Regions from separate parts of the Paenibacillus sp. FSL H8-0034 genome, predicted to be linked through region 3. Evidence: riboswitches for the same ligand, from Rfam matches in the RefSeq annotation. Region 3 holds a riboswitch; each other region holds the start of a gene.
What was found. Region 3 has a riboswitch for cyclic di-GMP ahead of NST47_RS00965 (PilZ domain-containing protein). Riboswitches for the same ligand answer to the same signal wherever they lie in the genome.
Positions count from the first base shown of each region.

Region 1: it holds a riboswitch for cyclic di-GMP, as region 3 does, so the genes downstream of both, NST47_RS26985 (hypothetical protein) here and NST47_RS00965 (PilZ domain-containing protein) in region 3, are expected to answer to the same signal.
Region 2: it holds a riboswitch for cyclic di-GMP, as region 3 does, so the genes downstream of both, NST47_RS04940 (FapA family protein) here and NST47_RS00965 (PilZ domain-containing protein) in region 3, are expected to answer to the same signal.
Region 4: it holds a riboswitch for cyclic di-GMP, as region 3 does, so the genes downstream of both, NST47_RS27675 (Spo0E family sporulation regulatory protein-aspartic acid phosphatase) here and NST47_RS00965 (PilZ domain-containing protein) in region 3, are expected to answer to the same signal.

Region 1 covers NZ_JBBOBS010000001.1:5,969,455-5,977,343, forward strand. The annotation lists gene NST47_RS26975 (TrkH family potassium uptake protein) at 1-691, shown strand, start outside; gene NST47_RS26980 (exopolyphosphatase) at 790-1,704, opposite strand; gene NST47_RS26985 (hypothetical protein) at 1,912-2,208, opposite strand; cyclic di-GMP riboswitch class I at 2,294-2,386, opposite strand; gene NST47_RS26990 (carbohydrate binding domain-containing protein) at 2,612-7,889, opposite strand, start outside.
Region 2 covers NZ_JBBOBS010000001.1:1,058,152-1,066,040, reverse strand. The annotation lists gene NST47_RS04945 (HD-GYP domain-containing protein) at 1-408, opposite strand, end outside; gene NST47_RS04940 (FapA family protein) at 494-2,347, opposite strand; cyclic di-GMP riboswitch class I at 2,450-2,532, opposite strand; gene NST47_RS04935 (PfkB family carbohydrate kinase) at 2,782-3,777, opposite strand; gene NST47_RS04930 (DUF1904 family protein) at 4,030-4,401, shown strand; partial or broken gene NST47_RS04925 (alpha/beta hydrolase) at 4,523-4,693, opposite strand; gene NST47_RS04920 (AAA family ATPase) at 4,850-7,889, opposite strand, start outside.
Region 3 covers NZ_JBBOBS010000001.1:212,147-220,035, reverse strand. The annotation lists gene NST47_RS00980 (hypothetical protein) at 1-55, shown strand, start outside; gene tadA (tRNA adenosine(34) deaminase TadA) at 52-513, opposite strand; gene NST47_RS00970 (thiol-disulfide oxidoreductase DCC family protein) at 658-1,101, opposite strand; cyclic di-GMP riboswitch class I at 1,275-1,368, shown strand; gene NST47_RS00965 (PilZ domain-containing protein) at 1,494-2,207, shown strand; gene ychF (redox-regulated ATPase YchF) at 2,342-3,442, shown strand; gene prfA (peptide chain release factor 1) at 3,540-4,613, shown strand; gene NST47_RS00950 (N5-glutamine methyltransferase family protein) at 4,618-5,652, shown strand; gene spoIIR (stage II sporulation protein R) at 5,815-6,546, shown strand; gene NST47_RS00940 (L-threonylcarbamoyladenylate synthase) at 6,673-7,743, shown strand; gene NST47_RS00935 (manganese efflux pump MntP) at 7,827-7,889, shown strand, end outside.
Region 4 covers NZ_JBBOBS010000001.1:6,126,645-6,134,533, forward strand. The annotation lists gene NST47_RS27660 (methyl-accepting chemotaxis protein) at 1-1,641, shown strand, start outside; gene NST47_RS27665 (voltage-gated chloride channel family protein) at 1,716-3,032, opposite strand; gene NST47_RS27670 (hypothetical protein) at 3,226-3,639, shown strand; gene NST47_RS27675 (Spo0E family sporulation regulatory protein-aspartic acid phosphatase) at 3,723-3,911, opposite strand; cyclic di-GMP riboswitch class I at 3,947-4,033, opposite strand; gene NST47_RS27680 (sporulation protein YjcZ) at 4,286-4,405, shown strand; gene NST47_RS27685 (DUF3153 domain-containing protein) at 4,580-5,323, shown strand; gene NST47_RS27690 (aldo/keto reductase) at 5,401-6,306, opposite strand; gene NST47_RS27695 (asparaginase) at 6,552-7,724, opposite strand.

The sequences.
Region 1 (7,889 bases), 5.8 Mb from region 3:
TTATCCAAAAACACGACAGCTTTCCCTTCATAGTAAAATTGTGCTTTCCGTTTCAGGCTTTTTGGTCGTTTTTGGAGCGCTTGTCATATTTATTTTTGAATTTTCCAACACACATACGCTGGGTCCTTTACCTGTATTCGATAAGATCCTCGCTGCTTTTTTTCAATCGGTCAGTACAAGATCCTCAGGAACCAATACGGTAGACATAACGAGCTTGAGGCAGGCTACCCAGTTTTTCATGGTCCTCCTGATGTTTATCGGTGCAGCACCTGGATCAACGGGCGGTGGAATTAAAGTAACTACCTTTGCCATACTGATTGGAGCCATGATTACGATGATCCGGCGCAAAGAGGATGTCGTGCTGTTTCGCTACCGTTTGGCGCAAGAGTATACACATCGTGCTCTTACCGTAACCTTCCTTTCCCTGCTGCTCATCTTCATTGTAACCATGCTGCTGCTTGCTACACACGACTATTCTTTTTTAATGATCTTGTTTGAAACCACCTCAGCTTTTGGAACGGTTGGACTGAGTATGGGACTCACTCCGCATCTAACATTCACTGGAAAAATACTGATTATTCTGATGATGTATGCCGGAAGATTAGGACCCGTCACGCTCTCCTACGCCTTGCAGCCCAAAAATAAAAAGGAACTGTACCACTACCCTGAAGGTAAGATCACAATTGGATAAACGCAGCAAAAAAAGAATCAGGCTCACGGAGCAGCGCAACCAAACGGCGCAGCTCCGGTACCTGATTCTTTGTACGTTTAATGCCAATTCTAACTACATTATCCGTTCTGCTTCATCGTTTCAACCAGCTCATGCAGCACCTTGCCGGCATCATCATAAGGAACCTGGCACGTTCCTGCCGCCTTATGCCCACCGCCGCCATTTGCAAGCATCAAAGCGCCTACGTCGGTGTTGGAGGTACGATTGATAATGCTGTGACCGCAGGCAAACACACAATTTTGCTTATTTCGGCCATCGACAATCCAAATCGAAATATTTTGTTCCGGATATAAGGCGTACACCATAAATCGATTGCCCGGATAAATCGTTTCCACGTTGCGCAGATCGGTAACAATTACATTGCCATCTGCATATGTATGCTGCTTTAACATCGCTTTATAGTCGACGTCCAGTTCAAAATAACGCTTTGTCCGCTCTACAACATCCGGCAGCTGCATAATCTCGTCTACCGTCATTGTCGCACAGTGATCGACCAAATCCTCCATCAGCTGATAATTGCTGATTCTATAATCTCGGTAGCGTCCTAATCCAGTGCGGGCATCCATAATGAAGGACAACAAATCCCAGCCCGAAGGATTCAAAATATCATCTGCAGAAAACTGCGCGGAATCCGCTTTATCCACACCCTGCATAATGTTATCGATGTCACCAAAACGTTCCTTGCCACCATAGTAATCATATACAACACGGGCAGCGCTTGGGGCCACACGGGTCTCGCCTTTATATACGATTTCTGGTCCTGTCCGCTCCAACTCACTCGAATGGTGGTCAAACCATAAACCGCAGCCGGGTACATACGGGACATTCGCCAAAATATCATTGTCATTGACTTCAACCAATCCATCCTGCATATCCTTCGGATGAACGAATTTCATTTCGTCGATCATGCCCATTTTTTTAAAGAGCATTGCACATACCAAGCCATCAAAGTCGGATCGTGTAATTAAACGCATGGTCTTTCCTCCTATATAGTCCCGTTGAACTATAGTAATCTATCTATTATTATAAACAATGGACCTAATAGAGACAATAGCTGGAAGCAGAAAAAAGCATACCTTTGGCCGTGTCAGCTCCAAGATACACCTGCATAATCTCCTAAATATAACCAGATTCCATTTTATTTATCTACATCGCATGTCAATATTATTTCCATTCTCTGCTTAAGCGAGACTCTGCTCATTAGTACGAAAGCTTAAATAGTGATATAAGCTGACAAATAAGTCATTTTCCAGATCGCAGCGAATCGATAGCTTGACCTCTCCGCGCCAGTAGAATGTTATCAGATGACCGGTTTTCCCCATCACCATTTCCACATCCCACCATGGATTCCGCAAATCAAATATCTCACGGTTAATAAACATCTTGGGGCCTTCATTCGACAAATAAATGCCGATCATGTCGGTGCCAACCTTCGTATAAAATCCGGTTCTTGTCATCATATTTCTATTTTCGTTCATCTATGATCCACCTCTCTTATCTCTCAAACAAAAAGACTCCTGATCCATTGGTCAGGAGTCGCAGTTATATGCGCATCACAGTACCTTCGGCAGCTGGCTGGCTGGGTGCATCTTGCTTGCACCGTAAGCCCCTATAGTTTTGCGTCACAAGCTTCCACTTGCTTTGCCATTATCGAGAATTGAGCTATAATTATTCGACAAGTTTAAGCATATAAGATAAGAAGCTCATTATAAATGAATCTGTAGACCCAATTAATCAAATTATACAAGTCTAATTACCTAAATTATCATTTATGATAGATGACACTAAGACATTACAATGCCACTATCGTACTCTTTGATGAAAAAAGAAGCCTCGACCACTATAAAAGTGACGAAAGCTTCTACTAAGCTTTACTCCAAATTAAGGCTCATTTGGGGTGACCGTGAGTCTATATTCAGCATGAAAGGTTCCATATACGGCCGTTATCACGGAGGTTCCCGCACGCAGCGTGCTCACCGTTCCCTCGGCAGATACCGTTGCTACACTCACGTTACTGCTGCCATAGGTTACTCCTGTTACCCCGTTCACTACAGTGCTGTCATTGTAGCTTGCGCTCACCGATAACTGGGTTGAGCCTCCGGCCTGCACAGCTGTAGAGCCGGCAAGCGAAATACCCGACAATGCGGGACTGCGCTGCTGCTCAAACGCTTCCACTGCCTGAAGAAGAGTAATGTAAGCTGTGTTCAGCTGCGATGTGTTAACGGCGCTCAGCTTCATGGGTGAAGTGGTCGAGTAAACGACAAAGTATCCCGGACCTGTTAAAGGATTAATGCTGTCAACCTCGTCAAACACGAGTTGATCGTCGACATACATGACCAGGCGGATACTCCCGCTTACCTCTATCGCTCCAAATTTCAGTTTATGCTTGGTGCCGCTTGTAATCTGGGTATTGGGCAGTACGCCAAAGCGTGGTGTGAAACCAGCCAGTTCCCCAAACAGCATTTCCCTCGTGCCATTGACCCACTTCTGTACCTCCCACACATCTTCCTTCACAATGATCATATAGCTGCTGGCTCCTGTTCCCATCGCAATTGCGGGATTCGAGGAACGAATGGCAAAGCTGGGCCAATCCCCTTCACTGTACGTATACTGCATATTGAGCTCGAACAAATCGCTGCCAAAGGTTTGCCTCTCATAGCCTACACCTCTGCCGAATACTTCCACGTAACCATCCTTAGGCGTAATCGGAGAGGTCCATCGATCCAGATCCCGCAGCATTTCATTACTGACGGCACTTCCGGGATTCAGGCTTTGCAGGTAGTCTTCTGCCGAATCTATTGCATTCTGCAAGCCAGTCTTGGAACCTGCGGCATACTCCCCATAGTCTGCTCCTTCCGATGCATTGTCGTGCATCTGCACGGCTTCTGAAATCGTGCGCTGCAATATTGCCTCATTTACAGATATTACCTTATAGGAGTAGCCCAGCATCGCGGAGTTAAGCGCAGACAGCGCCGAATCCACCGCCTCCTGCGTGGAATTCGCAGCATTGCTGACAAGAAGAGCGGCTGCAATTGCTGTGGACAACGCCTCTCTGACCTCGCCCGTATATTGACCTGGCTGCGTTCCCTCCGAGGTAGTGCTGTACAGCTGTTGTGCCTGGCTGATGGCTGTATGCAGCCCGTTGAAATCAGCTTGCTGATTTTGCTGGTGGATGAACCAGAACGTAATAGCGCTCAGCTTGTCGAGCGCACGATAGTAGCTGTTTGGCAAAGCACCCGTCTGATTCGCTGTAACGTCCGCTTCGGAGACTGCAGTCTGGAGCACCAGCCTGGAGCCCGGCGCATACTGCCCGATGATTTCGCCTTCTACAGCCTGGGCGTGCAAATTTTGTGCCAGTAACACCGCTGCCTGCAGTGCTGCCTGATCTGCTTCAGCGACTTCAATAACCTCAAACTGGTCCAGGTAATAGGAAGCTGTGCCAGTACCCGCTGCGAATTCAAAGTAAACATAGGGCTCTGCTCTTACTTCACTGCCATTATACGAGTAAACTCCGGATATTACCGTCCATCCGTCGCTACCGACCGTTCCCTCTGCTACGGTGACGATTTCATTGGCAGGAATGGCTTGAGGCCCGAAGCCCAGCTTGATGGCTCCCTGCTTGCTACTGCCGGATTCCAGCTTCACCCGCACCGACAGCTCGTAATTCATTCCTTTTTGCATAACGATTTGCTGTTGGATATGTCCATCCTCCGCTGTTCTGTTCACCTTGGCTGCATAGACCCCTTTGAACCGTGCAGAGGCTGTCTTGGCAAAAGTGGCGTCGACGGGCAGCCATACATTGTCCTGTCTCGTTTCAAAGCTGGAATTCCGCACGACATTGTAATGCTCTGGATCAGTGAGATCGCGATATTCGGGCTGGAGGCCAGCCTGCGCAATAATATCAACAGCTTCCGAAGGCCAGATGGCGTCGGGAACCACATGCATTTGGGCAAAGGTATTATTCGTTCCTTTATCGTTGATAGCCCCAGTCGTCGTGTAATTTCCAATAAACCGGTTGTCAGACATGACCGCACGGCTCAGGTGGGCAAAAAGCGGTGCCAGCGGTTTGTTTTTCGTGCCATGGTCCTGCCATACCGGACTTTTATTTAAATCAATCACGTTGTTTTGCGCCAGCCACCAGTTGGAGTAATTGTCCGGGAAAAACACACCGCCGTTATTCAACTGGTCCCTCACATAATTGCCAGTAATCCGGTATGCAGGCTCGTCAATCGAGCCGGCTGTCCTTCCCAGCGAATAAAAAGCACCGCCGTCGTAAAGCCCCGTACCCATCAGATTATCGATATAATTGTTCTGGATATAAACATTTTTCGTAACAACAGGCTGATCTACCTCGTGATGCCAGCCGAGATGAATGGCCGTATAGGGAATATTTCTGATCTCATTAAAACTGATGTTCAAGTCGCTTCCATGAGCAACCGATATCGCGGATGCCGGTTCATACTCGATCCCGATCGTATCGATATAATTGTTGACGATATCTACATGGGATAAAAGCAGATTTGGATTGTCGGTCGCTTTTTGCGGGGTCGAGGTATAAGGTTCTTCGACATTCACCGCACTGCCGGAAATATCACGGAAGGTGTTGCCTCGAATCGTGCTGTTCTTGATGCCATTTTTCATGAACAGGCCGGTGCTTCCCAGATGCGTAAATTCATTTCGTTCAAAACCGATATTCCGGGCTGACTGTACGGTTATAGCAGACTCCGGAAGCCTGCTGCCGGCATCCCGCACCGTATTATTCTGATTGGCATGATTGCCGTGGATAAATTCAGGTCTTAGCCACCCCGCATGCTGGAAGCTCAGATTCTCAAATACAAGATCGTGGACAGGCTGCTCCGGGGAAGCTCCCTTCAGCGTCAGCAGTTCATCGACTACAGGCCGGATCACCTCAACATTCAGCATATTCTCGCCTGCTCTGGGCTTATAGTATACATATCCCGTACCACGGTTCAGGTACCACTCGCCTTCGGAATCCAGCAGCTCATAGGCATTCTCATAATACTTCAAATGGTAATCGGCGTAGAGCTTCGGTCCGGCCGTACCGACGGCATACTGCCATCTGACCGGATTCATCCGGATCGTGGCAAACCCGTCGGCTGCCGTAATTGTATCTACCTTGATCCGATGCTGCATCCAGTGGGATTGGTAGACGAACTCCAGGTCCTGCGGCCGGCTCCAGCCCGCCAGAAAGGTATCCGTAGTTGTGTGCCCGTAGTCGGGCTGGAAGGTGACTTCAGCGGGAGCCAGTTCACTCCTTGCCCTCACGGCACGCTCGCCATTAACATACAATTGGCGGGTATCGACATCGGTGCCGACAAATGCCTTGTAAATGGATTTTTGTTCATCATGAAGTGTCCAGCCGGTTATCTGCTTGCCACCGCTGATGACGGGCTTTTCGCCGGGATAGGCACGGTAAATGACCTTGTGGCCGTTAAATCCGGAATCACCGGCGTTGAAGGTAAGCGTGCTTGTTTTTATTGTGTAATTTTCATAAGTGGCCGGCACCACTCTCGATGTGTAGCTGGACGAATAATCGTACTTTCCGCCACGCAGGTATACGGTTATATCGCTGAACATGTTCGTATTCATCGTCCGCACTTCATCCCTGGCTCTTTCAATCGTCTTGAATGGCGCCATCTCGGTTCCCGCATTCGTATTGCTGCCATTGACCGGATCTACGTACAGAGCTGTTCTGGTATCATAATGGATTTCGAGAGGCTGACTTAGTACGGGACTGCCTGCCAGTCCATAATGGTCAACCGGGGTAACCTCGAACTTCACATATTTGCCGCTGTAAGCTGTGGCGACCGTCAGCGTTGCAGCATTCTGCCCCTCCAACACAGAGTAGCTGCCGTTTGCCGTATCCGCCATATGCCACCGATAAACTGAACTTCCTTCCGAATCGCCATTAGGATCGGCGTACTCATAGGTACCCGTCAGCAGTTGGCCCGGAATTGTAACGCCATACACAGCAGCATGAACAGCCGTAGGCGCAGTGTTGGTCGCTGAAATATAAACCGGAGCACTGTAAACCGCTTCTCCGACGGATGGAGCCGCACTGCTGCGCGGAATAATTTGCAGACGGATGTATTTCTCGGCATCGAGAGCAGTCAGCGTGTACAAGCTTCCTGTCTGCTGATCGGTTATCCCCGATGCGCCGGCAATTGCCGTAAGTGGACTCGCAGGCTGCTCTGACCTCCACCATTGGTAGGTCGTGCCCTGCTCACCATCTCCATTCGGATCGCTGTACGTATAATGCCCCGACAGGGTTTCTCCGATGACGAATCTTCCTGTTATAGCCGTGTTGAGCGCTGCAGGAGGAATTTCGCCTACAGCCACGGGTAAATATCCGGCAACAAGACTATCGGAAGCCAGTGTGGCCTTTAGCGTGTATACGCCAGCCGTCACGGTCGGGGAAACTGAGAGCACCCCTGCTCCGCTTATAGCGAGTCCCTGAGCAGGAGCCGACTGCAGTGACCAATTGACAGTCTCGGTCTCCATCCCCGCTGTAGTACCATATTGATTGAATACCGTCGATTGGTAAGTGATAGCGGTTTGCTGTCCTGTCTCCGGTACAGCTACCCTCACAGGCCCGGAAATCGATATGCTGGCTGGAAGCAGCAGTTCGGTTACAGATACATCATCGACATTAAAGGTATTCGTTGAATTGTAATCGGTTTCAAAATACATGCCCACGTTGACCTGCTCCAGCTGACCCGTATACGTATGCGTGCCTGTAATCTGTACCCATTGACTGCCCAGCGTACCGGTTACTGCTATTTTCGGATAACCGCTGCCACCTGATGTATAGGTGGGATCGGAGGAGGTGGGATAATCCAGTTTGATGTAAATGTACTTTTTGCCTTGGCTGGCCGGGTTGAGACGTACCCAGGCGGAGAAGGCATAGGTTACATTTTTCTTTAATACCAGCTCCTGCCTCAGGTGGCTGTATGAGGTATCACGCGGCGTGAATTTGCCTGAGGCGCTTCCGCTGTGCTTAAGCACCGTATCCTTTTCAAGCAGGGCGGGACTTCCCGGCTTAGCCAGCCACGGAGAAAGGGCAGCGTCCTCAAATCCGGGATTTTGCACGATGTTGCCGACTGTTTCACCTGCGGCATATGTCTGGGAATTCCAGGCC
Region 2 (7,889 bases), 850 kb from region 3:
CATCCAGCGTCCAATCATCGCAGCCATCATTGCGACGCCCGCACTATGTCGGTACGTATAATCATCTACCCGCTGTATCGTGAGCATAAATCCGATAATTCCAAAATCCTTGGACAGGTCACAAAGCGTAGGCAGTATGGTTTGCTTGATTTTCTCGAATGGAATGTTCCCACTGTGCTCAATTTCCGAGAAAATCTGTTTGACTTCCATGACCGATTGATCCATAATCTGCTCCATCTCGTCGAATGCCGGTTCCAGATCCTCCGGACTGAGGTGAATACAGTGTTGCGACAGCAAGCGGCTTGACTTCTCATTCAGCAGTGTCGATGCGGGAAGCAGCAGGGCGCTTTGGGATGTATAAATATTTTTGTTAATTCGCCGACCCTTAAACACATCGAAAGCATTCAATTTCTTCTTAGATATGACTTTTCCCCCTCTTTAACCGTCATGGGTCAGATTAACTTTCGCACAGCATTCACTGATTTTCTTACAGTTAAGAAGTTCGAAGCTGCCGCATGATCCAGACCTTGTCTATGGTCTGATTCTCGATCACATCCACTACATCCACACAGAAGCTATCGACACATACGCGCCCCGAATACATTTTGCGAAGCATGATCTTGTCTTTCGCTTTCAATTGCGACAAGGAGCCCGTGACACCCCCAATAATAGAAGCCGATATCATGCCGTTCGCCTCCAGTCGGGATCCCCTGCACACCGCATCATTGTGATAAAAAATAATGTTGTCTGTTGATCGGAGATCGCTTTGCAGCACACCCTCCTTGCGGATCATAATATCTCCTTGCGACAGCAGTGTAGAAAGATGACATTGACCGATATCAATTTTTATGTTGGTTTCCTTCATGTTGTCGATTTTTTCGACGGTTTGCTTCAGATCATTGAGCAGACTCAGCCATAACGCTTCGGACCCCTGCGAATACACCTTGGATACATCGCTGAACATTTCCAGCTTATCCATCAAATACTGCCAGGCTTCATGATCCTGCGCCGGTACGCTATGGACAAGGACAAGCAGCTTATGGATCAGCTTCGGAATTTCCTTGAATTTATTATCTACCAGCAATTTGACAACTTGTCCAAAAGCAGCATTTTGACCTTTCTGCCTGACCTGATCGGTTAGCAGCTTGGCGGCTTCCATCAGCTGCACCAGCTGCACAGACAATGCCTGCGAGTCCTCCTGAATACGAACGACCTTTTCACCGCAGTAGCCTGCACACAGCTTGCTTTTCACAACATTGCCTTTTACAATAATACTTCCCGTAGCGGTCAATACGGCTCCGTACACACAGCCAACCACATAAATTGTACCGAGCGCTTCAATCGTCATATTTTCCGTAACATCGCCATACACCATTACGTCACCTGAGAAAACAATATTCCCCGTGCTTAGGTTCACGTCACCCGAAACAATGTAAGCGGTTGAAATATCCAAGTACAAGGTATGGGTACCCGTTACCCGCGGCCTACCCTCCCTCATCGCGATAAAAGTATCACCTTGTTGTTCCACATGTTCCCTGGCTATAACGTTTACATCCTGCGGCTTGGGGGGAATCACCAATTGACGGTGCACATTGTAGCCTGTAATACCTTCGACAGCCTTGATTTTTTTGGCAATAACCTGACCTTTGCGAACTGAAGGAATCTTCAGCGAGTTCCGATAATCCATTCCACCGCCGACCTCCATGAAGCCCCTTTCTACCGCTTCAGTGAAAAACAGCTCCATACGCGCATCCTCACCCGGAACGGGATAGCTGCCTTGTGCAACGAGAACAGGCTTAAAGGTCGGCTCCTGCAGCTCCTGATATATACTCCCGATATCCAGATTGTATGAAATCGATAACTGGGAAAGCTCCTGAGTCACCTCAGCCAGCTCCAATTTGCGGATCAGCTTTCCTGCTTCCCGATCCAGCTCAAGCGTCACTTTAGTGGCCGGCTCTGTGTTTTTCAATCTGGGTTGAACAAGCTGTGTATGGCGTACAATCAGGAATACTTTCATCTGATCCTCGGATACAAGAATCTGGAACAAGGGTTCATGTTCAGCCTTCCATTCCATTCGTTCTTTGCCCTTAACGGCATAAGGACCTTCTACCAACTCACCGTCAATGATCAGGCTTATCGGATAGCTGGCTTCGATAACAGGAAGTGCACCCTTCGCCGTATCCACTTGAACATGAATGTGATCGTTGTGGACCCAAATCCAATTATGCTCATCATTACCGCCTTCAGAAGCCCTTATCGGCTTGGAGGAGGATGTATCCACTTTGGGAATCGCTGACGACGGTTGGGACAGTTTCATGATCTCAGTTTCTTTGATAGGAATCGTCATTCTCGTCTTCCTTTCCATTATCCGGATTCACAAAAAAAGACACCTTCCCCAAGTAACGGGAAAGATGTCTCATCTCACTAAGCTCATCCGTATTCTCCCATTTTCGGTGGCATGGCGACCATAGAAATATCTTTAGGTCCATTGCTTTGCGTCCTTGCCTTTCAGCAAGTTTGCCTTTATCGTATGTGAGTGATTATTGCAAAAAATGTAAAAATATAGATTTATTCCATTAGAACTAAATGCCTGTAACAAATGGCCAAGACTAATTCGTAAGTACCATGAAATCGATAATTATATGACTAAATAGTAACATTCTTACATCACTTTTACAATTGATTTCTACTTATATCGGGATTTTTTTGTCGATTTCATGCGATAAAATGGAAGTTCCTAAGAGCTCCTGTCGAATCCCTGGAAACCATTAGTGGAATTGTTCACGAATCCTCCATACCTTCAAGCTCCGCCATCGTTGGCAGAGCAGCAAACACACCACGACGCGTAGTTGTCATAGCACCTGCTTTATTGGCAAAAGAAAAAATAGAGCGTACCTGCTCCTCGTCATTAAATATGGTTTCGATTTGCTCTGCAGTCGCTCCACACTCCGCAAGCTTGAGCAGCATCGCACCGACAAAGCTGTCACCAGCGCCTGAGGGATCTACCGATTTGACACGAATACCGGGAACCGAAGTCATGGCCTGGCGTGTAACCACACAGCAGCCGTATTCGCCAAGCGTCACGACAATTACCTTTGCCCCCATATCCAGCAGCTGCTGGACGGCTTCCGCAGGTTCCAGACCCGTAAGGGCGGCTGCGTCCTTCTCATTGATCTTCACGATATCGGCCGTCCCGATATGGTTCCGCAGGTCCTGCCGCATCGTTTCTTCATCCGGCCATAAAATAGCACTCGAATTGGGACAGCAGCAGGTCAGACCGCCTGCCGCCTTGATTCGACGTGCTGCTGCCAAGGCTGAGGTCTGTGAGCGCCCTTCACTCAGAGGCGCAGAACCATAATGATACACGGCAACGTCATCCAGCCAGGTCTCATCGAACTCCGCCCTCTTCAGTTTGTTACCGTTCACCCTTGTCTCTCCGTCAGCATCGAGCTTGGTTCCAGACTTATTATCGTCAGGGTCCTCGCTCCACTCCGTCCATGCCAGACTCGCCGTATCTGTACCGACGAGCGCAGCCTCAACCCCGGCAGCCTCCAGCTCGCTGCGCAAATACGTACCGGACTCGTCGCTCCCGATCTTTCCTATATAACGGGAATCGCCGCCAAGCTTTGCTATTGCCGCCGCCACATAAGCAGGTGTTCCTCCACTTGCAGTCTGGCTGCAGAAGGCCGCCCCATCTGATTGCTCCTGTTCCTCCAGCCTATATCCCGTCAATAACTCTCCGTAACAAACTATTTTTTTGGGCCTCAATGTAAACATACAGATGCGCACCCTCCAATATTACTTTTTCCATAAATTAATTAGGTCTTAAGAACCTTTTGTTCATATAATCATAGCACAAATTGCTACCAGAGGTACAAGACATTCCTCGCCTCTTGATGTTCATAAATCCTCCACAAGATGAGTAGTGACCACATTGACAACCGACTGAAACCATAGTACGATTTGGACTAATCAAAGTCACAGGTAGACCTTACCTGCATTTTCGTAAAAATAAGGGAGACCGACAGCATGCCTTATTTGCGCTTCAAAGGATTTTCCAAAGAATATTTACACTCCGTCGCACCTCGTCTAATAGAGGAATTTGCCCAGCTTGTTCAAATTGACAAGAGTATGGTCAAGATCGAAACCTTGCTAACTGAAGCTATCTCGCAGGTGCCGCTCAGTCTGGAAATTCTGCTATTCCCCAGAAAGCAAGAGGTACATGACGCCGTAGCAGCCAAGTTTAATCAGATCCTGCGGGAGTCCGGCTATGAGCAGGTTCATATCTTTTTTATTTTGTTGAGTCCCTATGTTTATTATAAAAACGGTGAACCGATAGCGCATCGTCAAGCTGATGAAGATACGGAGCCTGCCTTCAAGCACAAATTAGAGCTTTCCTGAATGTCAAAACGATTGCCCCTTCCTATTCAAGAGCGGCGCAATCGTTTTTTTATTCATTTGCGGATTCGTTGTCGACAAACCTTTATCCCATTAATCCCATCGATTTTCTGTGATCCATATCTGCCATTACACCGCCAAGCGAATGGCCTCCTATGACAAAGGTTTGATCTGGTGCCGCATCCATAATCCCGTCCGCCTTATTCGCTCCAAGCACAGCGAGATTCAGAGGGATTTTCACTATCCATGTCCGAAACCCTTCCTGTGCAAGCAGCATTGCCAGAGGGGCATAGCTTTTTAGCAGACAACGCAAACAACCGGATACCTGTAGGCTCCGGATTACGCTGCTCACACTGTATTCCTATAGAAGCTTGCCAATTTAGCACCTGCACAGGCTGATCCATTTGGCCACTCCGCCTAACTTACCGAGAACCGCTGTTACTTGCACCATCTAGTCCAGAATACGCAGCTCTCTCGCCTTTGCGATCGCCTGAGCTCTTCGTTTGATGCCCAGCTTGCTGTAGATGTTAAACACGTGGTTTTTAACTGTTCCTTCTGTTAAGCCAAAATGAACTGCAATTTCCTTGTTCGATAAGCCGGAAGACAATACACGTAAAATCTCGGCTTCACGGTTTGTCAACGAATCGACCAAGGGCTGCATGGCAGCAGGATTCGTCTCATGATAGTTATCCTCCACATCCTCCACGGCAGCTGCCTCCATGCGAGGCATACCCAGCGATTCCAGATATACCATTCGTGAGAACAGCATGTCAAGTACATCCAACCTATCCTCTCTGAATATACCTGATACCAGATTGTTTTCCAGATAAAGGATGTAAGGGTGCCGTTTTCCCGGATGCGGAAGTGTCATGCACAGTATGGATTGCGGCCGATTGCCACGAATGTAGGGATCTGTCATGTATGGACTTAATGAAGCATTAGCCAGTATGACTCGCTCTGCCGTACGCACTACATAACGGACAATCGAAGCAGCAAAGTCAGCCTGCTCGAATTCATCGACTGGTTGGTTTCCCACAGCTGCCTCTATGGTAAACAGTGCCTCCTCCGCACTGCTCATACTCAGCACATATCCTTTACCCGCACCTGCATAACGGATCGCCGACTCCAGAAAACGTTTCATAAGACTGCCCTCTCCAATGCCACCCGGCCAGCCAGCTGCCTGCTTCATCACGGAATTGTCGATGTCTCTGAACAGTAAGTATTCCCGTTCATCCTCATCCAAATCGTCGACAGTGTGTATATCCGACATGTATTCACCACGAGCGATCCACGATCCCAGCAGCTCAGAAGAACCAGGCTTCTCTAAAGTCGCCGATACATTGGCATAGGCAGACAATCTTGAATATTGCTCACGAAGCTGCTTAGCCTTGGCAGTCGCACCCCAACGTACATAAGCAGAGTAAGCCTCGACAAGAAAGGCATCGGCAGCAGTCAATATCCCGGACACCCGGTACCAACTGGACATCCGTTCGCAAACCAAGGCTTCTACCATCACGTTTCTTTCCTCGCGCGCAGCTGTCAGAGCTTGCTCGTAGCCACTCGTCACAGCCAGCCTATTGCTGCCCTTGATTCGAAAGGCTTCCGCCAGAATCAGCAGGTAAGCTGCAGAGTGCTGAATATCACCCTTAGTCCATTTTTTCATCGAGCGAAGCTGCTTGCCCATTTCCGTACGGATACTGCGCTGCTCATCCACTGTCGCCTCTTCATATAGCGAAGCTAACGATAGAAATTGGTAAAAATACTGCTTACGAACCTGAAACAAAGTTAGTTGATGGGGGTTGAATTTCGTAAGCTCTACCCAGCTCAGCGCTTCGCGAAAAGCTCCATTTAAATAGGCAATCTGGATTTTTGAGGTACAAGCATAAAAGGCCTGATTTTTCTGTGTCACATTGGTAAAATCTCCATTCATCAGCTCATCCAGCTCCATATGGACACCAGGCTTACCTTCCATCTCATCTATATAACTGCGTGTAATTCGCAGCAGGTTCCGTGTGACCTCATCCAGCAACGGCCAAGAGCTTGCTTCGTAGACTGAAACGCATGCTGACAGATCGCGCAGGTCCCCGGTATGATTGAGAATACGCAGAGATACTGAAAATCCGGCAAAGGTTAGGTCCCCTGATTCCAGACCATAACGAGCTGATTTTTGAAAATGCTCTGCTGCTTTAATGGGGTCGCGGTATTGCTCAATGAGACCTGTTGCAAAATGCAGTCGGCATTTAAAGCTCGTGTTCTCAAATTGAGCCGATAACTGAAAAGCGACATCCAACAGTTGATAAGCAAAGCTGTAACGATTAAGCGCTATGCCCTGGATCATTGCAAAAGCAACGAGCATAAACGTAAAAGCTTCGTTATTCCCATGCTGCAACCCATATCGAACGAATTTCGCATACAACAAAGCAGCAACCTCAGGATTGGAAATAAAAGCGGAGGCCGCGATGGCCATGACCAGATCAGACAAAGCCCGATGTATAGGATCGGTATTGATAGGCAGCTCCAGCAGTTCTGTTCCTTTACGCTTCAATGCCCAGAACGTTCTGATCATTTCCCGTCCAATAACGGCTTTGGACGGCTTCGCGGATATGCTCCAGCCCAGCTCCTCCAATCCTTGCAGTCCTACGGCTACAGCTTTATCTTCCTTTTTCAGATAGGCGTACATGGCCACCCGGATCAAATAAATACCGGAGCGCTGCAGCGGGTCCACGGTACGATTCATCAAACGCTGGAGCAGTTCCTCCGCACGGTCAGAACGCCCACCCACGTATTCGCATTCCGATAGCTCCAGCAACAGCCTGTAAAACAATGGATCTGTTCCTGATTCATCCTCACCGAGCAGCATCAGACCGGTTTCCAAAAAATGCTGTGCCACCACATAAGCCGTCGTCGCCTTTGACTTCAAACCTGCCTGTAGATTATATTCAGCAAGCTTTCTTCGTTCTGCCTGATCCTTAACCTCACTGATTCCTAAATTCAAGTGATGAATAATATCAAAAAGTGCTTGCTCCTCATAACCAGGCTCAGTCTGAAGCTGCAGCATATAGCCGATGTTCCTATGCAGACCAGCCCTGCCCTCTTCCGGAACTACGGCATATGCCGCTTGTTGAATCCGGTCGTGCATGAAACTGTACAATCGGTCTTCAGCCTGATCCAGCAGCGTGTTCGATTCCATAAACAACAAGCCTTCATCCAATAACGGCTGTATAATCTGATGCAGCTCCTGAAGCGTCTTGCCACTAACCAAAGCGGCTGATGATAAACGAAACCTCTGTCCCATCGCCCCTGCTATGCCAAGCAAATCAATCGTATCTGGTGGTAAGGTACGGATACGAGCGCCAATAAGCTGAAGCACATCCAGATCATCAGGCAGTTCCTTAATGGCCTCCTCATTCCATGTCCAGAAGGCCTGATCGGCATCAAAAACCAGCTTTTTCTCACGATACAGGCTGTCCAACAGACGATGCAGATATAAG
Region 3 (7,889 bases):
CCTGCGGCTGCTCGCTGGGGGTAGCCGCAGGCCGATGGATCCCAAGAAACGTTAACCACGTTTTGCCCGCAGCTTGCGGAAAAATTGCGTCAGCAGCAGACTGCATTCTTCCTGCAAGACGCCACTAATCACATCAACCTGATGGTTGAAGCGATCCTCCTGAAGCAAATTCATCAAGGTTCCGGCGCAGCCGGCTTTGGGGTCCACCGTACCGTAGATGACCTGTGGAATACGTGCCTGGACAATCGCCCCGGCACACATGGGGCAAGGCTCCAGGGTGACGTAGAGCTTGCAATCGAGCAAGCGCCAAGCTTGCAAATACTCACTGGCCTGCTTGATCGCAATTAGTTCTGCGTGCGCGAGCGGGTCCAGCGTGGATTCTCGCAGATTATAGCCGCGGCCAATAATCTGATTGTGCCATACGACAACAGCCCCGATAGGCACCTCAAGCAGTTCTTCCGCCTTGCGTGCTTCTTCAATTGCGGCCTGCATATAGTCAATGTGCTCTTGCACAGGAAACACCTCTTCTAGCAGTTGGGATGTGAATAAATAGGGAACAAATATTCGGTTGTGAACATGCTGTGGATAAAGCTGTGGATAACCCGGTGGTTATGCACAAATTGCTTGGAATCGCTGTGGAAAATGTGGGAAATGCCGTTATCCGATAAATTTGCTGCGAATCTCTGCACTGGGAATCATGCAGCTGTCGTACTTACCGAACCAGCGATACCTGCGTTTGGCAATGAACCGGTAAACAGCGTATCTAATCGGTTTAGGTATGACTTTGAACACGGTGAGCAGACGCCAGGCACCTCCTAAACGTTTGCAAATTTGCAAAACTGCCGAAGAATGAGTGTAGACAGAACGTCCTTCACAGAGTATAACCGAATCCAGTGAATCGTTCTCATTCTTTAATATTCCGGAGGCTAGCAATTGTATGGCGTAATCGGATTGAAGTGGAGCAAATCGGAACGTATCGTGCTGGTCATGACGTAGAATGAATTGTACCCATCCATTACAAAATCGGCAAACGCCGTCAAACAATACAATTGAATGCGTTTCCAGGGATTGTTCGGGTTTTGGATCATTTTGAGCTGTCATGGCATCACCTTTCTCTTAATTTGGAGCATTATATCACATTTTCATCAAATACAAATGAATTTATTGTAAATTCCATGAAAAAAGCTTGCAGAGATAAAATCGAGAACGTATAATAACAACATCACCTCATATAGGTATTATGTCCTAAAATGCTGTGATTTTCATCACCAAATGATACCTATAGGCAAACTTGCTGAAAAGCAAGGACGCAAAGCTCAGGGTCTAAGGTTTCTTACATGAAGAGACTATGACAGCCTAGCCGCCGATGAAGCTTCACTAGCGGTGTGCAACGGCTGTTTTCCAGACTTGATGTCGGAGAACGGCCTTTATAATTATATCGGCATGAATCAGGATTGAATTACAGAGATATCAATGTGAGGAGTGGGATGACGATGCTATCCAGATCTGTAACCTCAGGCATAAGTTACGAATACACGGATGAGATATTCAAAAACCCGTCCACTGTCTTGATTCATAGCCGTACTGTTGTGGAGAAAAACGATTTTGTGTCCACAGGTCTGTTATCGTATGCAGAAGGTGACATTTTGGAAATTGAAATTCCTGAATACAAGGTGTTTGAGCTGGGGGATTCGGTGAAACTGACCGTATATTCAGCGGGAGGTATTTTTACATTCCAATCGACTGTGGTGGCCAAGGATGAAGGCTCGCTAATCGTGATTAACCCTCCGCAAAATCGGCAGCGGTTTATAGAAAAGCGCAGCAATCCCCGGATTGAAGTCAGTGAAAAGGGCACAATCCATAAGCTGATCCGTCAGGATACGAATGAAAAGCAAACGTTAAGCAAGGCTGTAGGGCTGACCGTTCAAAATATAAGTGTGAGTGGACTTGGATTTACCGTCCGGGATGAGTTCGATCTTGGGCACGATTCAGTCGTAGATGCCGAATTGGATCTGGGCTTTTCGTTTCCCTGCGTATGCGAGGTTATCAGACGTGAAAAGATCGAAGGCGGTTATTATTACGGGGCCCAATACGTGCAGCTGGCTTCAGACAAAGCCAATTCATTACGGGCTTATGTATTAAAAAAACAAGTGGAAGCGCACTTTAGCAAAAAGAATTTGGAAATGATAAAGCGTACATTCAAGTAAATCAATAACGGCATACGCTTGTTTGCTTCCGCCCCTCAGGCGGATTTTTTTGCATAGTGACAATAGTTCTTGAAATGCGATATAATAACTATTTAGGGATACGGAAAACATTTAATTAAGGAGTTGTCCTATACATGGCTTTAAAAGCTGGAATCGTGGGTCTGCCGAACGTAGGAAAATCCACTTTATTTAATGCGATAACACAGGCAGGCGCCGAAATGGCGAACTACCCTTTTTGTACAATTGACCCCAATGTCGGTGTGGTAGAGGTTCCTGATGAGCGTCTGGTTAAGCTGACTGAAATTGTCATACCTAAGAGCGTAGTGCCTACAGCTTTTGAATTTGTCGATATTGCCGGTCTGGTTAAGGGCGCGAGCAAGGGAGAGGGACTTGGCAACAAGTTTCTGGCTCATATCCGTGAGGTGGATGCGATTGTTCACGTAGTGCGCTGCTTCGAGGATGAGAACATTACACACGTATCCGGCGGCATCAATCCGGTTAGCGATATTGAGACGATTAATTTGGAGCTTGTATTGGCGGATATTGAATCGGTTGAAAAACGGATCGAGCGTTCGCGTAAAAATATTAAGGGCGGCGACAAAAAGTATGCGGCTGAGGTCGAATGCCTGGAGCGTGTGAAGGAAGCCTTGTATAACGACCAGCCTGCGCGCAGTGTGGAATTAAGCGCTGATGAGAAGCTGCTGATTCGTGATCTGCATTTATTGACAATGAAGCCGATGCTGTATGCAGCCAATGTAAGTGAGGATGAAGTGGCTACTGCTGATGATAACCCTTATGTGCAAAAGGTTCGCGAGTTCGCCGCGGCTGAAGGTGCGGAAGTGGTGCCGATCAGTGCCAAGGTAGAATCGGAAATTGCCGAACTTGAAGGCGAGGATAAAGCGATGTTCCTCGAAGAGCTCGGCTTGCAGGAATCGGGCTTGAACCGTTTAATTAAGGCTGCTTATCGCCTGCTCGGTTTATACACGTATTTTACAGCTGGCGTACAAGAGGTTCGTGCTTGGACGATTGTCGAGGGAACGAAAGCACCGCAAGCGGCGGGTGTGATTCATACCGATTTTGAACGTGGCTTTATTCGAGCTGAGGTTGTTGCTTATCAGGATCTGGTCAATGCCGGTTCGATGAATGGCGCCAAGGAAAAGGGCCAAGTACGTCTGGAAGGAAAAGAATACGTCGTGAAGGACGGAGATGTGATGCATTTCCGCTTCAACGTATAGCGAAGCATCGGACGCGGGAACGATGTAAGCATAGTGGTTGGTCATTTGAACCTATACGGATGATGTGGTCTTAACTAACGGATAAGGAGTGATTGGTATGATTGACAAGTTACAGTCGTTGGCAGGTCGCTATGAGAAGCTGAGCGAGCTGCTGTGTGATCCTGACGTAACGAGCGACACAAAGAAGCTGCGCGAGTATTCCAAGGAGCAGTCGGACCTGCAGGAAGCTTATGACGCTTATATCGAATATAAAGGCGTTGTCGAGCAGTATGATGCTGCACGGGCCATGCAGAACGAGAAGCTGGATGAGGACATGCGCGAGCTTGTAAAAATGGAGCTGGATGAGCTGTCGGAGCGTAAGACAGAGCTTGAAGAGCGGATTAATATCCTGATGATGCCCAAGGATCCGAATGATGACAAGAACGTCATTGTGGAAATCCGCGGCGCGGCTGGCGGAGATGAGGCGGCATTGTTTGCCTCCGATCTGTATCGGATGTATACGAAGTTTGCCGATGTTCAAGGCTGGCGGACTGAGGTTATGGATGTCAGCATGAACGATTTGGGTGGCTTTAAGGAAATTATTTTTTCCATTAATGGCAAGGGTGCCTACAGCAAGCTGAAGTATGAGAGCGGAGCGCACCGTGTGCAGCGGATTCCGACCACGGAATCGGGCGGACGGATTCATACATCGACTTCTACTGTAGCGGTTATGCCGGAGATGGAAGAATTCGATATTGAAATTCATGACAGTGACATCCGTGTCGATACGTTCTGCTCCAGCGGCGCGGGCGGACAGTCGGTTAATACAACCAAATCAGCAGTTCGTGTGCTTCACGTTCCAACAGGGATTATGGCTACTTGCCAGGATGGCAAATCGCAAAACTCCAATAAGGAAAAGGCGCTTCAGGTGCTGCGTGCGCGGATTTTTGATAAGTTTCAGCAGGAAGAAATGAACAAGTATGCGGGCGACCGGAAAAGCAAGGTTGGCACTGGTGACCGCAGCGAGCGAATTCGGACTTACAATTATCCGCAAAGCCGTGTGACTGATCATCGTATCGGTCTGACGCTGCATCGTCTGGATGCGGTTTTGAATGGAGACATGGATGAGCTGATTTCCACGCTGACGATTGCTGCGCAATCGGAATTGATGGATCGGGGAGAGCAAGCGTAAACAGATGTCCTTCGAACATAAGTTGACTATTCGTGAAGCCTATGTGGAGGCTTCTTCTTTTTTGTTGCAGCATGGGGCAAGTGAAGCTGCCAGCAGTGCAGAGCTGCTGCTGCAGGATCTGCTCGGGTTAACGCGCAGTGAGATGCTGCTTAGCTGGCAGGAGCCGTTCCCGCAGGAGCTTGAAGCTCGATGGAGAGAGCTTCTGGCTCGCAGGGCGTCTGGCGAACCGGTGCAGTATATTCTTGGGGAGCAGGAGTTTTACGGGCTCCCCTTCACCGTGACACCGGCGGTGCTGATCCCGCGGCCGGAGACGGAGCTGCTGGTTGAGCAGATCGTGCTGATCGGCAAGCAGCTGTGGCCGGAGATGGCTGTTGGAGTGGAAGGAAGCCGCGTGAAATCCAGAGCTGATCGAGATCCGGCCTCCTTGGATGAGCAGCCTGCTCAAGGCGAGGCTGCTGGTGAAGGCCTGGAGGCGAAGCATAGGGCGGATACCGAAGGTGCAGCTGCCGGTCGGCCGCTTATCGCCGACATAGGTGCAGGGAGTGGGGCGATCGCGGTGAGCCTCGCTGTGCAGTGCCCGCAGTGGCGCGTCGTGAGCTCAGACATATCGCCAGCTGCGCTGGCAGTGGCTCAGGCGAATGCGGAGCGCCATGGGGTTGGCGAGCAAGTCACCTTCCTTGAAGGTGATTTGCTCGTGCCTTACATCGAGCGCGGACTGCAGCTCGATGTGGTCGTATCCAATCCGCCGTATATACCGGAGGCGGATGAGGTTGGGCTGCAGCCGGAGGTAAGGCTGCATGAGCCGCGATCTGCGCTGTACGGAGGCGCAGATGGGCTTGAGCTGTACCGCCGGCTGACGGCACAGCTGGCTGAGCTGGAACGGCTGCCTGCACTGGTTGGTCTTGAGGTGGGTATGGGCCAGGCAGACGAGGTGGCGAAATTACTGAGCCAGGCGGGAGAATGGGATGAAATGCGGATCATCCCGGACTTGGCAGGAATTGCACGTCATGTGATTGCGATCCGCTATCCCGAGCGATGATCACCTTGATTGTTGCTTGGTCGACATTAACAAAAGAGTGAATCTATCTATGAGAGATAGATTACTAGAATCATAGAATGATAGGTTTAACCTCTCTCGAATCGGTGCATACTGTTACTAGAAAACAAGACGCAGCGAAACGCGAGAGGGAAGGTATCATTCATGAGAAAAACCAACGGTTACCGCCATCATATCTATGTTATATTTGCACTCATCATCCTGATTTGCAGCTGGGAAGCCAATCTTCAGTCCTCTATCATTTTTGCATCGGGAATAGGTTCTGAGGCAGAACGGACGAATGGAGCGGGTAGTATTCCTCAGGAATCGATCCGTCTGCGGATTTTGGCCAATTCCGATTCACCGGCTGACCAATGGATCAAACGCGAGGTACGTGATGCCATTATCGAGGAAATGCAGCAGTGGGTTACTGAGCCGCAGGCCATGGAAGCAGCTCGTGCTGCCGTTCGTGCCCATTTACCAGAGCTGGATCGAATCGTTGGCAAGACACTGGGCCAATATGGATTCACTACTCCCTATCAGGTGGAGTTGGGTGTTGTACCTTTCCCGGCCAAAATGTACGGGAGTCAAATTTACCCTGCTGGCGATTATGAAGCGCTTCGTGTATCGATTGGAGCGGCAGAGGGTCAAAATTGGTGGTGCGTGCTGTTCCCACCGTTATGCTTTGTAGATTCCGAGGTTATTGCCAAACCATCCAAGGAGCTCGCTGCAGACGTGGGATCACCTGCTGCCAAGGCGGGACAAAAGATATCGACAGACTTGAAATCAGAAGGAAAAAGCACACCATCGGACAAGCTTGTTCAGGCTCAGACTGAAGCAGTGCAGCCGGAAATTCATTTCTTTCTGTGGGATTTACTGAAGAAGATATTTGCTTAAATGATCAACTAGATCAACTACAGGGAAAGTCCCTGAAACCCAATACATATCATGATGAACACATGCAGGAATCTTGAACCATGAACCATCAAAGATGGACCCTGCACAGATGGGAGACCTAAGCGAATGACAAAATTATGGAAAGCTGCTGGCGACGATCTGGAGCTACAGGAGCTGACAGAGCCCGCGCGAATTCTTCGCGAAGGTGGGTTGATCGCGTTTCCTACGGAAACGGTTTATGGCCTTGGTGCCGATGCCCGGCAGACAGATGCGGTCAATAAGATTTTCATGGCAAAAGGACGGCCCTCAGATAATCCACTTATTGTACATATTGCAAATCGGTCTCAAATGGCAGAGCTGGCGGCTCCTCCGGATGAGACTGTTTCGCGTTTGCTGGATCTTTTTTGGCCGGGGCCTCTGACGGTCGTTCTTCCTATCAAACCAGGCGTTCTCTCCCCTTTGGTCACAGCAGGCCTGTCTACGGTTGGGCTGCGTATGCCGGACCATCCGGTCGCCTTGCAGCTGCTTAGGGCTGCCGGCTGTCCGGTAGCGGCCCCCAGTGCGAACAGCTCAGGTCGGCCAAGCCCTACAACAGCCGCACATGTATACGATGATCTGGCCGGTCGTATTGACGGTATTGTGGATGGGGGGGCTACAGGTGTTGGTCTGGAATCCACAGTCGTCGAATACACAGCACCGAACGGGGATGAAGGTGGTGTGCTTCATATTTTGCGTCCAGGTGGTGTATCGGCTGAGCAATTGATCCTTGCGCTGCCTGGCATCGAGGTGCGCGAAGCCTCTGTACATCCAGATTCATCCTTAGCGCCGCGTGCGCCTGGGATGAAGTACGCGCACTACGCGCCTCGCGGTGCGATGACCCTCGTTCAGGGCTCTGCTCCTGAACAGGTGCTCGCTCGCCTCCAGCGCGAGCTCGACCAAGCCCACGCACGCGGAGAGCGCACAGGCGTACTCACTTATCGTGAGCACGCCGATGCGCTGCGCGCGGATACCGTTGTCGCCTGCGGAAGCCTGGGCGACCTTGAAACCGTTGCGCACGGGCTGTACGCCGCGCTGCGCCAGTTCGATGAAGCCGGCGCGGACTTCATCGTAGCCGAGGCCTGCCCCGAAGCGGGTATCGGGGCCGCTATTATGAATCGGCTGCGCAAAGCGGCAGCCAGCCGTATTATCCACGTGTAGCACAGCTACAAGTCCATACTCAGTCATGATTCTCTACTTGTCCGCATATGTTGATGAAGAACAGGACAGGAGGTCGACAGGAGATGGACTGGGCGTCACCACTGATGGTGGGGCAATTCATAACCATACTGGTCATGGCAGTAGCC
Region 4 (7,889 bases), 5.9 Mb from region 3:
GCCAAGCTGGTGCAGGAAAACAAGCTGACGGCGGACGATCTTAACAAAAATATGGAATATTTATACAATGAATCTCAAACGCTCATGGGCGACATCTTCGTCAATGTGGATCAATTCTATGTTGCTTATTCAAAGGATGCCGAGAACGCAGTCGCCAATACCCAGCATTTGCTTAACAATACAGTAACAATGATGCTTATCTGCTCCATAATTGTCATTATCTCCAGTATTGCCATCGCATTCTTGCTGATCAGTTCATTTGTTAAACCCATCAAAAGGCTGCAGAATGCGGTACATGCTATGGCTAATGGTGATTTGCGCAATAAAATCAACAGCACCTCGAAGGATGAGCTGGGAGCTTTAAGCAATAGCTTTGATCACATGACTGATCAGGTCCGCAGTATGCTCGCCCATACCCAAGTCATTGCACTCTCGTTATCCGAGCATTCCAAGACATCTCAAGGTTTCTCAGGCTCGACAGCAATTGTAAATGCAGATATCGTGCGAGCCATTCAGGAAATATCGACAGGCGCCGAGCAGCAAGCCACTCATTCCGAACAAAGCACTCACATCATTGCCGAGCTAGGCCAGGAAATCGAGCTGATCTCCGGATTGTCCAAGGCCGTTCATGAAAGAAGCAACGAAGCTGCCTTCAATACACATACTGGCTCCAGCTCCATGGAGGCTCTCCGCAGCGCTTCCCAAATATCTGAAAGCATACTTGATAAAGTACATACAACCATGACATCGCTATCGGCCAGCTCGGTACAAATCAACAAGATTGTCAATACGATTACCGATATCTCTCAACAAACCAATGTGCTTTCTCTGAATGCTGCAATAGAAGCGGCGAGGGCTGGCGTTCACGGGCGAGGCTTCTCGGTTATTGCCGAGGAAGTAAGGCAGCTGTCTCTGCAGACAAATGATTCGTCCAAATCAATTGCCTCGATCATACATTCGCTGCTGGCACAAACGAAAGATTTGGAACTATATATAGAAGAAGCACGTAAATCGTTCATTCAGCAAAATGGTAAAATGAATGAAAGTGTCGAGGCTTTTCAGGAAATCCGCAGCTCGATGGATGCACTCTCACTGGATATTAACCAGATTCAGACCCAAATTGGCCTTGCCCAGAAGAAAAATGAAAGCCTGATTGATTCTGTACAAATCGTTGCAGCCATCGCTCAGGAAACAGCAGCAGGCGTTGAAGAGGTTACCTCGTCATCTATCCAGCAAAATGCAGCCATTCAGCAAATTGCATCACAAGCCGATGACATGATGCTGTTATCGCAAAAGTTATTTAAAGAAGTGAACCGATTTCAGATTGGAGATCTCGGAGATCTCGGAGATCTTGGAGATATCGAAGAACTTGGTTCAGGTCGAGCTGATGAGGTCTTAAGTGAAGAGGAGGTTGTCGCTAATCTTCATAAATTGAGTGAGCTTGAAGCCACCGACCCGGAGCAGGAGCAGCTTCCACAGACAGCAGCCGTCAAAGAAAGCAGCCAAGATTCAACAGAAAAAATAGCGAAACCGGCAGTTGAACAAGCAGCTTCGAAAACTGCAGATACTTCGAATGTAAATTCTATCGAAAATGAAACTAAAGAAGAGGACAAGGAAAAAAAACTCATACCTATTGGTTAACAGAGAAAGCCCCGCACCGGATATCCAATTCCGAGCGGGGCTTTTTGGAAATTAGCATAGAACAACGTCACTCTTTATTGCTTGGACTTTAAAGTGCCAAGCGTTGTATGTTCATCTATATCTTGAAGCCTGCGTCCCTTCGCAACTTTCAACCTCTGAGCCGTGTAAATGCCCGTATGTCCAGAGCATAAATAACTGATCACAACAGCAACAAACATGTAGATTGCCGCCTCGGAGCCAAACAGCTCAATACCCAGCAGAAAGCAAGCGATCGGAGTATTCGTTGCTCCGCTAAACACGGCAATTAAGCCAATTCCCGCCAAAAATGGACCATGCAGCTGCAATAGAGTACCCAGCGTATTCCCCAAAGTTGCACCTATCACAAACAACGGCGTCACCTCTCCACCCTGGAAACCAGCTCCGAGCGTAATCGACGTGAAAATCAGCTTCCATAAAAAAGCGAAAGATGCCGTTGTTTCATGAAAGGAGTCATTGAGCAGCGGTAATCCCAGTCCGAGATAATCCCTTGACCCGATAGCCAATGTCAGCACGATGATCATACAACCGCCGACAAAGGATTTTAATGCAGTATTTTTGAATAGTCGTGTAAATGTAGCTTTCAGCTTATGGGTTAGCTCACTGAACAGCCGGCTTGTCAAGCCAAATAGGATCGCCGCGGCCGCAACCTTCAGCAGTACGACCGCACTGAGCGGCGGCACTTGCCCCATCGAGTAATGAGCGTGCGTCACTCCCCATCCTAACGTCACCGCATGTCCAACCAAACTTGCAATCAGGCATGGAAGTAAAGCTTCATAGCTGATCAGACCGATGATTAACACCTCCATACCAAAGACAGCCCCGGCAAGCGGGGTACCGAACACCGATCCGAAGCCTGCGCTGATACCGCACATTAGCAAAATTTTACGGTCCTCCGGATGAATACGCAGCAGCTTTCCCAGATACTCGGACAAGCTGCCACCCATTTGAACCGCCGTCCCTTCACGGCCTGCCGAACCGCCGAACAAATGCGTCAACACCGTGCCGATCAGCACAAAAGGAGCCATACGCAATGGTATCGTTTCACGTCCATCATGAATTTGCTCTAAAATCAGATTATTGCCTTTTATACTGCTGCTGCCATAGGCATGATACATCCAGCTGACTAACGCACCGCCAAGGGGCAGTAAATATAACAGCCACGGATGCTCATATCGCAAACTTGTAGCCGTATCCAGACTTAACAGAAATAGCGCCGAGGCTGAGCCCGTCATAACGCCCACTACACCCGCCACCACTAACCACCACAGTACATACTTGATGAAAGCCAAGTACTGAAACCTCCGACTGCTAGAGAAAACCCGCTCTCCCCATTTTATCCGCAAGTTGTTCATATTCCTTGTCCACTCCCCGAACACTCTTTCACGTAATAATACCTCTCATGACATACAGGCGCAAGAAATTAATCCGGCTTAGGGCATAATTGATATGACGAATCCCTATCAAACTTTAGCAGGATGTGCTCAATTACCTTTTTATTCCATATAACTAGATGTTAAAATATTACTATGCAAAGGAGGAAGAAAAATGGATGACACTTCTGATCTAAACCCCATCGACTATGCTCAAATCATTATAAAGATTAACGCTTCGATACAGCCTGCAAGCAAGTTCGTCAAAGAGCTGTATGAACATCCTGATAAGAAATGGGATCCCGATAAACGCATTCTGAATTTAAAGGAAGAGTTAATTTCATTGGTGCATTGTCAACATGAGATTTTAGCATTAAATGTGCCTGATCTATTTTTAGTCGAGCACGTACAACTAATGTCGGCCTATCAAGATATAACTAACGGAACTCAAGAAATGATCCATAGCTTTGATGCGAACACAGGTGTACTGAACTCAAATCGTTATGAATCCGGTTATGCATTACAAAAAGAAGCTATCCATAAAATCATACCTGTTTTACAAACCATCATCAGAAAACTAACTCCATAAAGGCACATAGACCCTTAGCACACGCTCATTAAATGGCATCAAAAAAAGAGCTGCATGTCTACAGCTCTAGCATTTATAAGTATTTAATTTTGATATTTAATAAATTTATTCAATTTTCGATCAAGCATTACACTAAGTTGGACCAAGAGAGGGTCATGTAAACTTTCCGTTTGATCATACACATTGACCATGCAATTTTTTAAGGCCTCAATCTCTGCAACAAGCAAAACCAATCTTACTTTTTGAAGCTGTCGACTTTTAGTAAGCTCCATACACATTCCTCCTTTGGTTTTGAAAAAGAGAGTATTTCGGTAACTGGCTGGCATAGTCGAATTGACTTTAGCCCCTAATAGTTTTGCGTCCCCATTTTTCAATGGCTTTGCCTTTTTCGATATTGCGTATGCGATTCTATTATACTACAAATATCGCTATTTTTTATAGAATTAAAGCACTAAATCTTCGACATTATTTGCGTTTTTATTGAATTTTTTGTCATTTATTATCATACTATTTCCTTTATTTAAAGAAGTTTAATATTGGGAGGACTTGCTCTTTTCAATGGCTATTACCCATTTTTGCATCTGTCCAATCACGTATCCGCTGACATTCATAACATGCACTATACAAGGCGCGAGGAGGGATCAACATGGGTGCACTCGGAGTTGGCGGAAGCTGTGCAAGTTGTGCAGGTTATGGTCTTGGAACTACTACAGCTGTTATTCTGGTTCTCTATATTCTGCTTGTTATTATTTTAAGAACATTTTAAAGTAGTGACCTAACCACCTCCCAATCAACTCGGGAGGTGGTTACTGACTACCATTTCGGCGTCTGGACATAAAATATCAGGGTCATCCTCAAATTTTTACTATTTGGCTTCCTAAATAGTAATCGGCGCTATATAATGGTTAATGTTGTGAAATAATAGATATGTGGGGTACATATGAACAAAAAATGGCTGTTATTCGTAATATTGAGTTCTGTTATCATTTTGTTAAGCGGTTGTGTTAAAGGGGATTTTCATGTAACGGTGAACCGGGATCAGTCTGCAGAGTTGGATTACAAATTAGCCTTAAGCTCTCAGCTAATCGGATTAATGAGTATGAATAGTGCAAATAAGACGGATATGTTAGGTGAATTAAAAAAGAATTTTGAAACGGATGGCTATCAGGTCTCGCAGTATAAAGATGGAGATTACCAAGGTGTACAAGCCAAAAAACATGTTAAGGATGTTAAGGAAATTAAAAATGTCGGTGTCAATCAAGGCAATATCAACGCCGAAAACAAGATTGACATGACAGTTGATAAAGGCTTCATCTTTAATACCAATCATGTGATAGGTAATTTTGATTTAAGCAGCATGAAAGCCGATGCCAATGATACGATGGGCTTGCAAAAAATGATGATCAGTCAGATCGATTTAAAATTCACGCTGACACTACCGGATAAAGCGGAGCAGCAAAATGCATCCAGAGTACTGGACGATGGCAAGACCTATCAATGGGATCTGCTGGCAGGAGCCAATAATGAAGTCAAGCTGGACCTTAAAACCCCGAACATGGTGAATGTATCGATCCTGGTAGCGGTTGTTGTAATCCTGATTGCCGCTGTCATTTTCTTATTATTAAGAAGAAAAAAACGCGCACAACCCGTCGAGCCCCTTGCTATAGAAACCCCTATCGAATAATTGAAGCCTCCAAGCACACATTAGAAAAATGTGGTTTGGAGGCTTCTTTATTCAAGCTCATGAAGACAGTATCCCTCTTATTTAACAAAATCAAAATCCGCTGCTCTTGCATTGGATTCCACCTGCTCCGGACTTTTGCAGCCTGGGATTACACTGGTCACCGCCGGATGCTTCAAGCACCAGGCCAAGGCCCATTCTGCCATATTCACGCCTTCCGGCAGTTCATTTTGTTGGATATCCTGTACCTTTTGCAGCTTGATCAAGGTTTGCTCCTTATTATGTCGGGATCGCACGTCGTTATCAGCAAATTCCGCACCAGGCTTGTACTTGCCACTCAAGTACCCGCTTGCCAACGGCACACGAGCAAGCACACCCAGATCCTGACGTTCGCAGGATGGAAACACGCGATTTTCAGGTGTTTGATCCAATCGATTGTATACGACCTGAATCGCTTTGGCATTCACTTTCGACGCCGCATCTGTCTGATGTAAATTATCGTTGCTGCCGATTGAAATGCCGAGATTTCTCACTTTTCCCGCCTGTACCTGCTTGTCCAGCATCGTCCACAGGTCATCGTTATCAAACACTTCATCAGACCCAGAATGAAACTGATACAAATCGACGTAGTCGGTTTTCAAAGATTTCAATGAATTCTCTAATTGAATAAGCACTTGTTCAGGCGACCAGTAATTGATCGTTGTGCTTTCTCTATCTGCATGGTTATGGCCGAATTTGGTTGCGATTACCCAATCTGACCTGCTTTTTCTGCGTGCGATATAATCTCCAATAAAGCTCTCCGAAAGGTGATGACCATAACATTCTGCCGTATCGATCAGATTGATCCCAAGCTCTGCCGCTTTATCGAGAATTGCATCGACTTCATCCTGTGTAAAATCCTTCCCCCAGGCTCCACCAAACTGCCATGTGCCTACGCCTACCACGGAAACCTGTAGCTCCGTCTGTCCAAGTCTGCGGTATTTCATGTAACGTCAGCTCCTTCGAATTGAATGCTAAGTAACAATACCCATTATAGGGAAGTTTCCAAACCTCAACAAGAATGGAAAAAAAGGTGCGCTAGTGAATCTAAAGTAACTGATGGGGCTAATATGCTAGCAATCTCGTCTACAATCAAGCAGCCATGACTGCGCCATCAATGAAAAAACACCCCTTCGAGCCGCAAGAACAGTTAATGTCCTTGCTGCCCAAAGGGGTGTTACCATCCACTATGTTATTTAGCTGGAATCTCAACTTGACCGGAGCCATACGTATCAAACCAGCCTTTAATCGTGTCAAAATCACTGCTGAATGACAGGCTAAGCATTAATAGAATTCTTGCATGTGCCGCGTTCAAGCTGTCACCCGCAATAATACCATCGCCTGTTGTGTAGTTGCTGCCCGAACCAGTGCGAGTGGTGGCCACGAAGATCACGCCTTGCTCCTTGAAAGCCTTCGTCCGAGCATCACCCATAGCCTTGGATACTCCGCCTGCACCTGTACCGGAGGTAACAATCCCTTTGGCACCGTCCATCACAAAGCCTGTAATAGCGCCTGCGCCTGCATCCTGATAAGCATAAGCAATTTCTACCTTCGCCAAGCTGGTATCATCAATTTTTTTCAGATCAAAAGGTGTTTCCCATTTGTCCGCACTCATGAGCGATCTCGCATTGGCGCGATACACACGAATGTTTTTCTCATCGATATATCCAAGCATGCCAAGCTTCGGAGTTTCAAAAGTATCGGTCCGATACGCATTGGTTTTGGTTACGTCTCTTGCCGCATGGAACTCGTCATTCAGCATCAATACGGTACCGTAGTATTTGGTTTTGCCGCTTGCAGCAAGCTTAATCGCATTATACAGATTCGCTTGAGCATCACTCCCGATTACCGTCCAAGGACGCATCGAGCCTGTGATAATAACCGGCTTAGGGCTGCGAACCGTCAAATCAAGGAAATAAGCGATTTCTTCCATTGTATCTGTACCCGTTGTGACAACTACACCATCCTGGGTTTCGAGCACTTCATCTACTTTTAAAGAGAGATTGTATAATTGCTGCATCGTATAAGAGCCGGAGCCTGCATTACCAAATTGAAAGGTGGATACATCCGCGATTTGATCTTTGTTCGGTAGCGCCTTAACCATATCCTCCATCAATAATGTTCCAGCCTTGTAGTTCTGGAAGCTGGTTTCGTCAACAGATTTGCCCGCAATCGTTCCTCCTGTAGCAATAACCTGAACCTTAGGCAAAGCAGGTACCGATGGGACTGGCAAGGTTTGCTCTGCTACTGCTTCAGCCGCATAAGCGCTGGAAATCGGAAGTACCGAAACTGATGGAAATAACAAAGTTAGCGCAAGTCCTGCTACAAAAGTCGTTTTAATCCATGAAGATGGTGTAAGTATCATAAAGCAAACCTCCTAGTTGTATGTATTTTCATTTTTAATGTTATTAAACATAACATTAAATGATGAACACTAAGAGGATTATAGATGTATGTTAGGTTTTATACAAATATATAAACAGACCAATAAAACGCTTTATTGGTCTGTTTTATCGTTATAACCTTAATT